DNA from 3 places in the Pseudarthrobacter sp. SORGH_AS 212 genome. Region 2 is predicted to be linked to each of the others. Evidence: predicted binding sites of a transcription regulator. Region 2 holds the regulator's gene; each other region holds the start of a gene.
What was found. Region 2 encodes HrcA, which represses chaperone genes, less so after heat shock. Its sites were predicted from a motif close to TTNGCACTCGNNNNNNNCGAGTGCNAA; they were not measured.

Region 1: the regulator HrcA is predicted to act here: its motif matches at 2,391-2,417, upstream of QE394_RS16130 (FmdB family zinc ribbon protein).
Region 3: the regulator HrcA is predicted to act here: its motif matches at 2,181-2,207, upstream of groES (co-chaperone GroES).

The regions. Positions count from the first base shown of each region.
Region 1 covers NZ_JAUTAA010000001.1:3,515,055-3,519,464, reverse strand. Annotated here, with positions in the region: gene QE394_RS16145 (GNAT family protein) at 104-724, opposite strand; gene galU (UTP--glucose-1-phosphate uridylyltransferase GalU) at 729-1,634, opposite strand; gene QE394_RS16135 (5-formyltetrahydrofolate cyclo-ligase) at 1,738-2,358, shown strand; gene QE394_RS16130 (FmdB family zinc ribbon protein) at 2,481-2,741, shown strand; gene QE394_RS16125 (SAF domain-containing protein) at 2,872-3,528, shown strand; partial or broken gene QE394_RS16120 (AAA family ATPase) at 3,657-4,410, opposite strand, start outside.
Region 2 covers NZ_JAUTAA010000001.1:4,166,366-4,170,775, reverse strand. Annotated here, with positions in the region: gene dnaJ (molecular chaperone DnaJ) at 1-597, opposite strand, end outside; gene hrcA (heat-inducible transcriptional repressor HrcA) at 679-1,692, opposite strand; gene QE394_RS19140 (DUF3097 domain-containing protein) at 1,890-2,741, shown strand; gene QE394_RS19135 (DUF4870 domain-containing protein) at 2,861-3,280, shown strand; gene hemW (radical SAM family heme chaperone HemW) at 3,356-4,410, opposite strand, start outside.
Region 3 covers NZ_JAUTAA010000001.1:3,484,121-3,488,530, forward strand. Annotated here, with positions in the region: gene QE394_RS16005 (class I SAM-dependent methyltransferase) at 1-850, opposite strand, end outside; gene QE394_RS16010 (hypothetical protein) at 904-1,281, shown strand; gene QE394_RS16015 (DMT family transporter) at 1,209-2,138, opposite strand; gene groES (co-chaperone GroES) at 2,363-2,656, shown strand; gene groL (chaperonin GroEL) at 2,737-4,347, shown strand.

The sequences.
Region 1 (4,410 bases), 650 kb from region 2:
AACTGCTAAGGGGGAAGTCCACACTCAAAACCGTATGAGCATCACCACTGCCACACTGGCATTGGCTGCGGTGTGTCGCAGGGCGGTTGCCAAATGAGTGGAATTAAGACGTCCGGGACGACATCCATCGCGGCAACAGGCCGTCCGGGACCTCCTCGGAGGTCAGCGCGAAGGACCTGTGGTCAGCCCACTCACCGTTGATGTGAAGATACCGGGGCCGGTACCCTTCATCGCGGAAGCCCAGCTTCTCCACCACCCGCAGGCTGGGTCCGTTTTCGGGCCGGATGTTGATTTCCATCCGGTGCAGCCCAAGGGTCTGGAAGCAGTGGTCCGTCACCAGGGCCACCGCTGTGGGGGCAATCCCCTGGCCAGCCCGTGCCTGGTCCACCCAGTAGCCAAGCGTGGCCATCATTGCTGAGCCCCAGAGGATGGATGACACCGTCAGCTGGCCCACGATGGCCGGGGTCCGGCTGCCGGCCATCCGCTCCGTAATGAGGAACGGCAACGCCGTGGACTGGGCGGCTTGCGAATTCAGCGATCGGACCATCTGCCGGTAGTCCGGCAACCCTCCGCGCGGATCCGGGTTGGATGCCTCCCACGGCGCAAGCCACTGGCTGTTCCGTGACCGCACTTCGGTCCATTCTTTCCGGTCGCGGTAGCGGATGGGCCGCAGGACAAGGTCACCGCATTCAAGCGTGGCCGGCCAGATGGGACCGAAGCGCACGATGCTACTTGGAGAGTTGGGCGGCGAAGCCCGGCAACCACTCCCGCAGGCCTGGGCCCAGGTCATCACTGTCGACGGCCAGCTGCACGCAGGCCTTCAGGTAGCTCAGTTTGTCGCCGGTGTCGTAGCGGCGGCCGCGGAACACCACACCGTAGACGCCGTAGCCTTCACCCTCGCCGGTGGCAAGTTCCTGCAGGGCGTCGGTCAGCTGGATCTCGCCACCACGGCCGGGGCCGGTTTCCTCCAGCACGTCGAAGACGGCCGGGTGCAGCACATAACGGCCGATGACTGCCAGGTTGGACGGCGCCTCGTCCGCCGCAGGCTTCTCGACGAGCCTGTTGATCCGGACGTAGCCTTCGCCGTCGATCTCCTCGATGTCCGCGCAGCCGTAGGCGCTGATCTGGGACGGATCCACTTCGATCAGCGCAACCACCGAACCGCCGGTCTTGGCCTGCACGTCAATCATGGTTCCCAGGAGCTCGTCCCGGGCATCAATCAAGTCATCACCGAGGAGCACGGCAAAGGGCTCGTTGCCCACGTGCTGGCGGGCACGCAGCACTGCGTGGCCGAGGCCGTTGGGGTCGCCCTGGCGGACGTAGTGGATGTCGCCGAGGTTGCTGGCGGCCTGGATGGACTCCAGCTTCTTGGTGTCACCCTTGTCCGAGAGGGCGGACTCGAGCGACGGGACACGGTCAAAGTGGTCCTCGAGCGCCCGCTTGTTGCGGCCCGTAATCATCAGGACATCGTTGAGCCCGACGCCAACGGCTTCCTCCACGACGTACTGGATGGCAGGCTTATCCACCACCGGAAGCATTTCCTTGGGCATGGCCTTGGTGGCGGGAAGGAACCGGGTGCCCAGCCCCGCAGCGGGGATGACGGCTTTGCGAACTCTCGGGTTACTGGTAGTCACCGGACTAATCTAGCGTCAGCGGCAAGCATTAAGTAATCAGCCGTCCGGTCCCGGCGCGGACCTGCACATGAACCAGCCGCCCGCGGCGATGGAGGGAAAACCCATGACTGAATATCAGACCGGTGCCAAGGACGGCATCCGGACTGCCCACCGTGCCCGCCGCGCGGAACTCTCGCCGGCGGCCCTGGAGGAGGCCGGCAACGCCCTGGCGGAACATGGCACAGCCTGGGCCGGCTCCCTTGTGGACGGCGCGACCGCAACCTTCTGCGTCTATCTGGGCGTCGGCGTCGAACCCCCCACCCTCCCGCTGATCCAGGCCCTCCACGCCCGCGGACACCACGTCCTCCTGCCGGTTTGCGAACCCGCGCGCGAGCTGAGCTGGGTATTTTGGTCTCCGGGCATCCCGTTTGCACGCAGCCGCTACGCACCCGTTATGGAACCTGACGGGCCGCGGCACGGGCCGGATGTGGCCGGCGGGGCGTCCGGGCTGTTCATTCCGGCCACTGCCGTTGATCTTTCCGGTAACCGGATTGGCCAGGGCGGAGGCTATTACGACAAGTTCCTGGGCCATTTGGACACTGCCGGGAAGCAAATTCCGCTCGCCGCTGTTATCTACGACGAAGAACTCCTGCCTGCCGGTCGGATCCCCGCCGAGGAGTTCGACCGTCCCGTTCCGGCCGTCCTGACACCGGGCGGACTTCGGGTCCTGGCGGGAGCACCCTGAACCCGGACAGCCGGTGGACGGGGATGATAGAATTAGCACTCAGGCCCTGCGACTGCTAACGGACCATCAGTGGAACGGGTGGCAGCACGGGACCTCTCGTTTGCCCAAGAGGAGGAGCACCAGTGCCAACATATGCTTACGCCTGCAAGGATTGCGGCCATGCTTTTGACATCGTCCAGTCATTCTCGGACAGCACACTGACGTCCTGCCCGGAATGTGAAGGCACGCTGCGCAAGAAATTCAACAGCGTGGGCGTCGTCTTCAAGGGATCGGGCTTCTATCGCACCGACTCCCGCGATTCCAAGGGCAGCACCGTTTCCGCAGCACCCGCGGCTCCGGCAGCCCCCGCTCCGGCGCCCGCCCCGGCGGCTGCCGCCAGCTGACACCGGTCCGCACCCGTCCCAACACACCCGGACTGCCAGCGGCCCCGGACCTAAAGACGGCACCACCATGTTGTCCACATAGGGCCGGGGCCGCTGTCGTCGGCCATGCCTGCCCACCTAGCGTGAAGGCATGCCTGCACATCCCCCCGGTGCCCACCGCAGACCGTCCGTCTTCCAAGCTAAAAAGGGTGCTGCCGCGTCCCGGCGCGGCAGCCCGCTGACCCGTGTGGCCGGGTTGCTCAACCGCAACCGGCGCCTCGCTGTTGCCCTTCTTCTCTGCGCAGCGGCGTCCATCACGGTCCACCAGCTCACCCCTGCGCCGGCCGACACTGTCACAGCCCTGTCCGCAGCCAGGGACCTGCCCGCCGGAACAGCTGTAACTGCCGCGGACCTCGTTCCGGTGCGGGTACCGCCCGGCCTGCTGTCCGAAGGCGTGCTGAGCGGGCAGGCTGAGGCGGCAGGCAAGCAGTTGGCAACCCCGCTGCGAAAAGGGCAGCTGGTCACCGATGTCCAGCTCCTCGGTCCCGGGCTGCTCACCGGCACTCCCCCGGGATCGGCGGCCGTTCCATTGCGGATGGCCGATGCTTCATCCATCCAATTGGTTTCGCCGGGGCAACTGGTGAACGTCGTCCTGACATCCGGAAACGGGTTTGACCAGCAGGGACCCTCGGAAGTCCTGGCCGCGGGAGTCCCCGTCCTCTGGACCGCAGCCAAAGGTGGGCAGGGCGGACAATGGCTGGGCACCGCCCGAAACCGACGGGCTGATCGTGGTGGCAGCCACGGCTGAACAGTCAGCGCGGCTGGCAGGGGCGTCCACGCAGGGCAAATTGTTCTTCGTCCTGGTGGGACCGCCGTCGTGACAGGCCCTGCCGAGCCCGGCAGGGCCTGTCATAACGTCGACAGGGCTATGGGCCTTCAGCCCCAGTGCGGGGGCTTCTGCTCCTTCAACCATGCGTCATGGTCCTCGTCGCGATCGCCCCACGCCCGCGGGTCATCTTCCGCGGCAGTTTTGGGCAATACGCCCTCCACTAGGCTGCGCGCTGCGGATGAGCCGGCCTCTTCCGTGTCCACGGCATCACCGGAACCTTCGGTGCTTTCGGTATCGGCCGCATCCACGGCGCCGTCAGCGTCCTCGGGGTTCACGTCATCCTGTGGCGTCTCAGCATCCTTCGGGGTCACTGTGCCCGCCTCCTCACTGTCTGGTCCTGCAGCGGCGACGCCGGCGCCGTTTGAATCCGGACCGTCCCAGGATTCACGGCGTTCCCCGCCTCCCTGGGCGTCACGCCGGAACCCTGACCCGTTGGTGGCCGGGTATGAAACTGAAGCAGGCTGCGCGGCGTCGATTCCGTTCAGCGCCTGATGGACGTCGTCGTCAAGGAAACCGGCGGACTCTGCCGAGCGGCCCGGAAGAACCACCCGTTCCAGCCCCAGGTACCCTGCTATCCGGTCCGCGCAGGCCGAAGGATCGGTGAACACCTCAATCGTCCACAGCGGCATGTACCGCCACCCCAGCCGCTCCAGCATCTGCGGCCGCAGCCGGCTGCGCTCACGGACGCTCATAGTGCGGTACTGCTCGGTGCCATCGGACTCAATCGCCACCGGCCAGGGAAGGTCTGCCTCATCCTGGCCCATGGTGCCCAGCGGGTCTGCGGCCGCCACCACGTCGATG
Region 2 (4,410 bases):
ATTGCAGGGGTCCTTGATAACCGTGCCGAAACCCTCGCAGGTACCGCACGGTGCAGCGGTCATGACCTGGCCGAGGATCGAACGGACAGCGCGCTGGACCTGGCCACTGCCCCCGCAGATGTCGCAGCGTTCGGGGTGCGTCCCCGGACGGCAGCATGACCCCTCACAGGTGGGGCAGGTGACTGCAGTGTCCACCTCAAGCTTTTTGTTGACGCCGAAGACAGCGTCCCGCAGTTCGATACGGACGCTGATGAGTGCATCCTGGCCGCGGCGGACCCGTGAGGCGGGTCCGGAGGATCCCCCGGCGCCGAAGAACGTGTCGAAGATGTCCTGGAAGGCAAAGCCCTGGCCGGCGTAGCTTCCGCCACCAAATCCGTTGTCGGTGCCGTTCTCGTTGCCGGTGGTGTCGTAAACCCGGCGTTTCTGCGGATCGGAGAGGACTTCGTAGGCGTGCGTCACCGCCTTGAAGCGGTCCGCCGCATCTTCGCCCGGGTTGACGTCAGGGTGGAGTGTCCGGGCCAGCTTGCGGTAGGCCTTCTTGATTTCTTCTCCGGTGGCTTCCGGTGAAACTCCAAGGACGTCATAGTGGCTGCTCAAAGTTCGTATCTCTTCCTTGTTGTACTGCCTGCGGTGGGGCTGCCGTGCGGGCCCGGCGGCTGTGGTGCCGGGCCGGGCCGGTCAGGGACCCAGGATGCGGGAAAGGTAACGGGCAACTGCCCTGACGGCCGCCATGGTGTTGGGATAGTCCATCCGGGTGGGACCCAGGATGCCGATCTTGGCCACGCTGTCCGGACCGTAGCCGGTGGCCACGACCGACGCTTCGGCCAAGCCGTCGTAAGGGTTTTCGCGGCCGATGCTGACGGCCACGCCACGGTGGTCCTGCGCCATGTCGCTCAGCAGCCGCAGCATCACCACCTGTTCTTCCAAAGCTTCCAGCACGGGGCCGATGCTCAGCGGAAAGTCGACATTGGACCGGGCCAGGTTGGCCGTGCCGGCCATGACCATCCGGTCCTCGCGGCTGCTGTGCGCAAGTATTTCCAGGGCGTGGGCCAGCGACTGCGCCGCCTGCCGCTCCCCCGGACTGACAGAGGAGACGACGGCGGGAAGGGCCTGCGCCAGCCGGGCCAGCGGTGTTCCGGCCAGGGTTCCCAGGAAACGGCTACGCAGCGCGGACAGCGCTTCGTCCGCGAGGTCCTGCCCGGCGTCGATGACGCGCTGCTCCACGTTGCCGCTGTTCGCGATCAGGACCACCAGGACCTTGCGCGGCGCCAGCAGGACGAACTCGATGTGCCGGATCAGCGCCCGGCTGAGGTGGGGGTACTGGACCACTGCCACCTGGTTGGTCAGCTGGGACAACAGCCGCACGGTGCGGTCGAGGACGTCGTCAAGGTCGTCGGATCCCTCCAGAAGGGACTGGATGGCGCGCCGTTCGGCTTGCGAGAGCGGCTTCACGGCCGAAATCTGGTCCACGAACAATCGGTAACCCTTGTCCGTGGGAATCCGGCCGGCGCTGGTGTGCGGCGCCGTGATGAGGCCCTCGTCCTCAAGCGCCGCCATATCGTTCCGGATGGTGGCACTGGAAACGCCCAGGTGATGCCTTTCCACCAGGGCCTTGGAACCTACCGGCTCGCGGGAGTGGACGTAGTCCTCCACGATGGCCCGCAGTACTTCAAGCTTGCGCGGCTCACTCACACTCCACCTCCATCCAGTCGGGGTGGATCAGCCACCCGTTCCTTCCTGCCAGTCTGCACGCACTCGAACATGCACTCGAACTGTTAGCACTCGACATGCCTAAGTGCTAACAGTCTATTATGCCTTGGCCCGTTGTTAGCATTGGTACCGCTCCGGGCGAAATTCCGGGACAAGACCTACGGCGAGGCGGAGTGACCATGGATTACCAGAACTGGGGCCCGAGGGACATGTCGGCTCCCGCCCGTACACAACTGCCGGAAGTGCCTGTGGAACGGGGCATGGTGCTCGAAGACGTACAGTCCGGATGGGTAGGGGCCGTCACCCGGGTGGAAAAGTCCGGCGGCATGCACGTGGTGGCCCTCGAAGACCGGCGCGGAAAGTCGCGGACCTTCCGGCTGGGATTTGGGTTCCTCCTCGAGGGCCGTGCCATCAGGCTGATGCCACCGGCACCCCGGCCCGCAGCGGGCAGCCCGGCAGCCGGGCGCACCGCCTCAGGTTCCGTACGTGTCGCAGGCCAGCGCGCGCAGGTGGCCAAGGCGAGCCGCATCTGGGTGGAAGGCAAGCACGACGCCGAACTCGTCGAGAAGGTATGGGGAGACGACCTCCGGGTGGAGGGCATCGTCGTCGAACCCCTGCATGGCATCGACGACCTCGCCGGGGCGGTAAAGGAATTCAGGCCCGGCCCGGGCCGTCGGCTGGGCGTGCTGGTGGACCATCTGGTCCCGGACTCCAAGGAGTCCCGCATTGCTGACGCTGTCATGGCCGGCCCTGGCGCTGCTGGCAACGTCCTGATTGTCGGCCACCCCTATGTGGATGTGTGGCAGGCCATCCGGCCTTCCGTGCTGGGCATTCCGCAGTGGCCGTCCGTACCGCGGGGCCAGGACTGGAAAACCGGGATCCTCAAGGCGTTCGGCTGGCCGCACTCCACGAAGGAGGACGTCGGGCTGGGATGGCAGAAACTGCTCGGCGCCGTCCATACCTACGCAGACCTGGAGGCCTCACTGCTGGGCCGGGTGGAGGAAGTCATCGACTTCCTTACAGCACCCTGACGGACGCCGGACCGGCAAACACCAGTATTCTTGATACTGCGGTGCCCCGCGATCCGCAGCGGCGCCGAAGCACCAACTGCATCCCCAGCATCAATTTGCACTTTTCGAAGGAACAGACTGTGGCAGAAAACGCACGCGAGCACAGGGACGGCCAAAGCAGCACCGGCCGTTCCGAATACCACGGCGTCCCCGCGAATGCGCTGCCGCTCACGGCCAGCGAAGACCGGCAATGGGCCACCCTGGCACACTTCGGCGGGATCCTGGGCTGCGTCCCCGCCCTGCTGATCTTCCTCATCTTCCGCGACCGGGGGCCCTTCACGGCCCAGGAGTCGAAGGAGGCCCTGAACTTCAGCTTGCCGCCCACCATCGCAGCGGTAGTGGCGAACATCCTGGTGTTCATTCCCGTGGTCGGAAACATCTTTGCCGTGATCGCCACGTTGATCTGGATTGCCCTGACGTGCTTTTCGGTGGCGGCCGGCATCCACGTCAACCGCGGCCAACCGCACCGGTACCAGTTCAACCTGCGCTGGATCAAGTAGTCCCGCCGGCTCCCTGCCGCCGCAAGCCGGTCCGGGGACCTCTTCGGCCCTGAGCCCACCCGCAGCATCCCAGCCCTAGTCGGGCAGGATCCGGCGTACCACCGCGTCGGCCAGGAGCCGGCCCTTCAGCGTCAGGACCAGCGTCCCCCGGAATGCTGCGCCCGGATCCACCAGCCCCTCAGCAATGAGCCCGGCGATCTGGTGCCGCCCCACTGTATCCAGGCTTGCCACTTCCAGCCCGGACTGGAGGCGGGCCTCAAGCATGACCCGCTCCACGTTCCGGGTCTCTGCGTCCAGGGTTTCGCGTCCGGCGGCCGGAGAGTTCCCCTGCGCCAGCCGGCCGGCATACGCGGCAGGATGCTTCACGTTCCACCAGCGCACGCCGCCCACATGCGAGTGCGCGCCCGGCCCGATTCCCCACCAGTCGTCGCCGCGCCAGTAAGCGAGGTTGTGCCGGCAGGCCTGTTCCGGCGTGCGTGCCCAGTTGCTGACCTCGTACCACTCCAGGCCTGCAGAGGTGATCAGGCGGTCAGCGAGCTCGTACTTGTCTGCGTGATCGTCGTCGTCGATGCCCGGGACCTCGCCGCGCCGGATCTGCGCCGCCAACTTGGTGCCGTCCTCAACGATCAGCGCATAGGCGCTGATGTGATCCGGTCGATAGGACAACGCAGTTTCAAGGGAGAACTGCCAATCGGCCAACGACTCCCCCGGCGTCCCATAGATCAGGTCGAGGCTCACTGCCAGGCCGGCGTCGCGTGCCCACTGCACCACCAGGGGAACCCTGCTCGGTGTGTGGGTGCGGTCCAAAACCTTCAGGACGTGCGGAACGGCGGACTGCATCCCGAACGAGACCCGTGTAAAGCCGGCATCCCTGAGCACAGCCAGGGACTCCGGGGTCACCGAATCGGGATTCGCCTCAGTGGTGACCTCGGCGCCTTCCTCGATCCCCCATTGGTCGATAGCCGTCCGAAGAATCGAAGCCAGGTCTTCGGCGGGCAACAGCGTGGGTGTGCCGCCGCCGAAAAAGACGGTGCTGAGCTTGCGGTCCGGTACACCGGATGCCTTGAGCACCGTAGCCGCAAACGCCACCTCGGACGCTGCCGTACCGGCATAGGCATCCTGCGAGGCAC
Region 3 (4,410 bases), 680 kb from region 2:
ACCCTTCAGCCGGGCCCACCGGAGCCTCGGGGCCCTCCCCGAAATCCTCCCCGCTGGTCAGCTCGGCCGCTCCCTGCGGTCCCAGCAGCAGGGCCGCGCGGCGTATCCCCGGCCGGCTGACCGAGTTGAACCACAGGGCCACTTCGGTGACGTCCCCACCAACGGACACCCACTGCGCTTCGCAGCCCTGCGGAACCGAATCGTGGGGCATGCCCGGGCCCATCTTGACGCCCACGGCCTTCCCGGACGCGGCAAGGGACTCCACGAAGGACAACGGGGGAGAGAACGCCTCGGGGTCCCAGATGCGCCTGGTGCCGGAGGTGGAGGTGACCCTGCGCGCCGGGTCCAGCCAGACGCCGTCCACCCCGTCCAGGGGGACCGAGGTGGCGTCGGCGTGCACAACCGCCGCATTGGGAAAAGGGATGAGGTTCACCGTGGCGCACGCGGCCGTGGTTTCATCGAGCTCCACTGCCGTCACGGCGATATCCAGGGAGGCGAGGGCCAGCGAATCGGCGCCGAGCCCGCAGCCCAGGTCCGCCACGTGGCTAACGCCGGCGGCGGCGAACCGCTGGGCGTGCCGGGCGGCAACATTCAGGCGGGTGGCTTGTTCCAGCCCCGCCTGGGTGAAGAGCATTTGCCGGGCGAACTCGCCGAACTTCGCTCCGGCCTTCGTGCGGAGCCGGGACTGGGTGAGCACGGCGGACACCAGTTCGGGGCTGTGGCCGGCCTTCCGGAGTTCACCGTTCAGGGCGAAGGACCCGTCCTCGGTGTAGGGGCCCAGCGACGCCAGCAACTCCCATCCTTCGGGGGTCAGCAGTGGTGCAATCTGGTCCTGGGGAGCGTGAGCCATGCGTTCCAGCCTAGTGCCCCGGGCTGCGGCGGGATGCCGATAGTGTTGAACCCATGGTTGACAGCGCAGGTCCCGAACAGTCCGGAGAACAGCCGCCCCCGGTCCAGGGTCCGGCTAGGTACGCGCGGCCCGCGTTGATCGCCGGTGCGGTGCTGGCAGTGGTGTGCCTGGCGCTGCTGGTCATCATCTTCTTCCTGGACACGTTCAACGCCACTGTCTATTCCGTGGGCGGTAACAACATCCAGGACAACACGCAGGAAGCGCAGGACATCCGCGGCCTGTATTCCGGTGCGCGGGCGGGAGGAATCGCCCTCCTGGTGGCGTCGCTGCTGGTGGTCCTCGCCTCCTCCGTGGTCCTCTACCGGGCCCGTAACCGGGGCAACGCCTCCGATGGCGGCGAGGACGTCGGCTTCGACGACCTCGGCCGCTGAGGGCGCTGGCCCGCACCCGTCAGCAGGACCCCCGAAATCACCAGGACGCCGCCTGCAATCTGGGCCGCCGTGATGGGCTGGCCCAGCAGTACGGTGATGATCGCCGTGAAGACCGCGATGAGGTTGAGGTAGTTTCCGGCATTGGCCGCGCTGGTGCGCTTCAGCGCCAGGTTCCACAGCAGGTAGGAGCCCAGCGAGGGGAAGATGGCGATGAACGCCAGGGACCAGGCTCCGGACTGGCTGGACGGGAATCCTGCGCCGGTCACGGCGGCCACAGGAGCCAGGGCAACGGCCGCTATGGCCGCCTGCAGGGCTGTGGAGGTGACGGCGGGTACGGCTACGCGGCGGGCCAGGACCGTGTAGAGGCCCCAGACGGTGATGGCCGCCAGGATCAGCAGTTCGCCGGCGCCCAGCGAGAAGGTCAGGAGCCGCTGCAGCTGCCCGCCGGTGAGGACCAGCAGGACACCCGCCAGGCCAAATACCAGGCCGATCCAGCCCAAGGGCCGCGGTCTGTCCTTCAGCAGCACCGCGGCAAGCACCATGATCAGCACCGGGTTTGCGGCCGTCACCAGGGATGCGTTCAGTGCTGACGTGTGCTGGAGGGCGCTGTAGAGCAGCAGCGTGTAGGCGGTCATGCCGAGCGCGCTGAGCATGAGCAGCGTGGGCCAGTGGCGGAGGACTGCCCGCCAGTTGGGGCGGTCCACCACGTGCGCGAGGAACAGCAGCGGCAGGGCGGCCAGTGTCCAGCGCCAGAACGTCAACTGCAGCGGGGCCATGGACTGAACGGCGGCCTGGCCCACCACGAAGTTTCCGGCCCAGAAGAGGGTGGCAAGGATCAGGAAGAAGGCGGCTCGCACCGGTTCAATGTACAGGCTAAGTGTTCTCCGATGACGAAATGGCTGGCACTCGCCTTGACCGAGTGCTAACCCCGGCCTAGAGTCTTCATTAGCACTCTCCCTAGGAGGGTGCTAACACATGAAGAGCTGCCAGCCTGGCTGCTGCCGGCACCGCGACGACGGTTGCCAGCCACGGCAAACGGCTTTCAAGTCCACGAATTTGCTGACGAAAAGGAGAGGTCCGAGTGTCGGTCTCTATTAAGCCTCTTGAGGATCGTATTGTTGTCCGCCCGCTCGAAGCCGAGCAGACCACGGCTTCCGGCCTGGTAATCCCGGACTCCGCGCAGGAGAAGCCGCAGGAAGGCGAAGTTGTCGCAGTTGGCCCCGGCCGCTTCGAAGACGGCAACCGCGTCCCGGTCGACGTAGCTGTCGGCGACGTAGTCATCTACTCCAAGTACGGCGGAACCGAAGTCAAGACCGGTGGCACCGAGTACCTCGTGCTGTCCGCCCGCGACGTCCTGGCGATCGTCGTAAAGTAAATCTTCCGGATCCCCGCGCCGCTGGTCAAGCCTTGATGCTGATCAGCTGCGCGGGGTTTCTGTCTTGAAAGGACACAACCATGGCAAAGCAGCTTGCGTTTAACGACGCTGCCCGCCGGTCCCTCGAAGCCGGCATCGACAAGCTCGCCAACACTGTCAAGGTGACGCTCGGCCCCCGCGGCCGCAACGTCGTCCTGGACAAGAAGTGGGGCGCACCCACCATCACGAACGACGGCGTCACCATCGCCCGCGAAGTCGAGCTGGACGACCCCTACGAAAACCTTGGCGCACAGCTCGCCAAGGAAGTTGCCACCAAGACCAACGATGTTGCCGGTGACGGCACCACCACCGCAACGGTCCTGGCCCAGGCACTGGTCAAGGAAGGCCTCCGCAACGTGGCCGCAGGCGCCGCTCCCGGCCAGATCAAGCGGGGCATCGAGGTTTCGGTTGAGGCCGTGGCTGCCCGCCTGCTCGAGAACGCCCGTCCGGTCGAAGGCACCCAGGTTGCCAACGTGGCCTCCATCTCCGCCCAGAGCGACGAGGTGGGCGAACTGCTCGCCGAGGCATTCGGCAAGGTGGGCAAGGATGGTGTGATCACCATCGAGGAATCCTCCACCACGCAGACCGAGCTGGTCCTCACCGAAGGCATGCAGTTCGACAAGGGCTACCTGTCCCCGTACTTCGTCACCGACGCAGAGCGCCAGGAAGCAGTCCTCGAGGACGCCCTCATCCTGATCAACCAGGGCAAGATCTCCGCCGTGCAGGAATTCCTGCCGCTGCTGGAGAAGGCGCTGCAGAGCTCCAAGCCCCTGTTCATCATCGCCGAGGACATCGATGGCGAGGCCCTGTCCACGCTGATCGTCAACCGCATCCGTGGCACCCTCAACGTGGTGGCAGTCAAGGCTCCCGGCTTTGGCGACCGCCGCAAGGCCATGCTGCAGGACATCGCCACCCTCACCGGTGCGCAGGTTGTTTCCCCTGAGCTGGGCCTGAGCCTGGACACCGTTGGCCTCGAGGTGCTCGGTACTGCCCGCCGCATCACCGTCACCAAGGACAACACCACCATCGTTGACGGCGCCGGTTCGGCCGAGGACGTCTCCGCCCGCGTTGCCCAGCTCCGCGCTGAGCTGACCCGCACCGACTCCGATTGGGACAAGGAAAAGCTCCAGGAACGCCTGGCCAAGCTGGCCGGCGGCATCGGCGTGATCAAGGTTGGCGCTGCCACCGAGGTCGAGCTGAAGGAAAAGAAGCACCGCATCGAAGATGCGGTGTCTTCCACCCGCGCCGCCTTGGAAGAAGGCATCGTGGCCGGCGGCGGTTCCGCGCTGATCCACGCCCTGAAGGCACTGGATGAGGACCCGGCCGTCAAAGCGCTCGAAGGCGACGCTGCAGCTGCTGTCGGCATCGTCCGCCGGGCCCTGGTCCAGCCGCTGCGCTGGATCGCCCAGAACGCCGGTTTCGACGGCTACGTCATCACCGCCAAGGTGGCCGAACTCGACACCAACAACGGCTTCAACGCCAAGTCGGGCGAGTACGAGGACCTGATCGCTGCAGGCGTCATCGACCCCGTCAAGGTCACCCGCGCTGCCCTCCGTAACGCTGCCTCCATCGCAGCCCTGGTTCTCACCACCGAGACCCTTGTTGTGGAGAAGCCGGCTGACGAGGACGAGCACGCAGGCCACAGCCACTAAGGCTGTTGTCCCGCGGGTAAAGCCGCGAATACAGAGAACCGGTCCGGCATCCGCCGGGCCGGT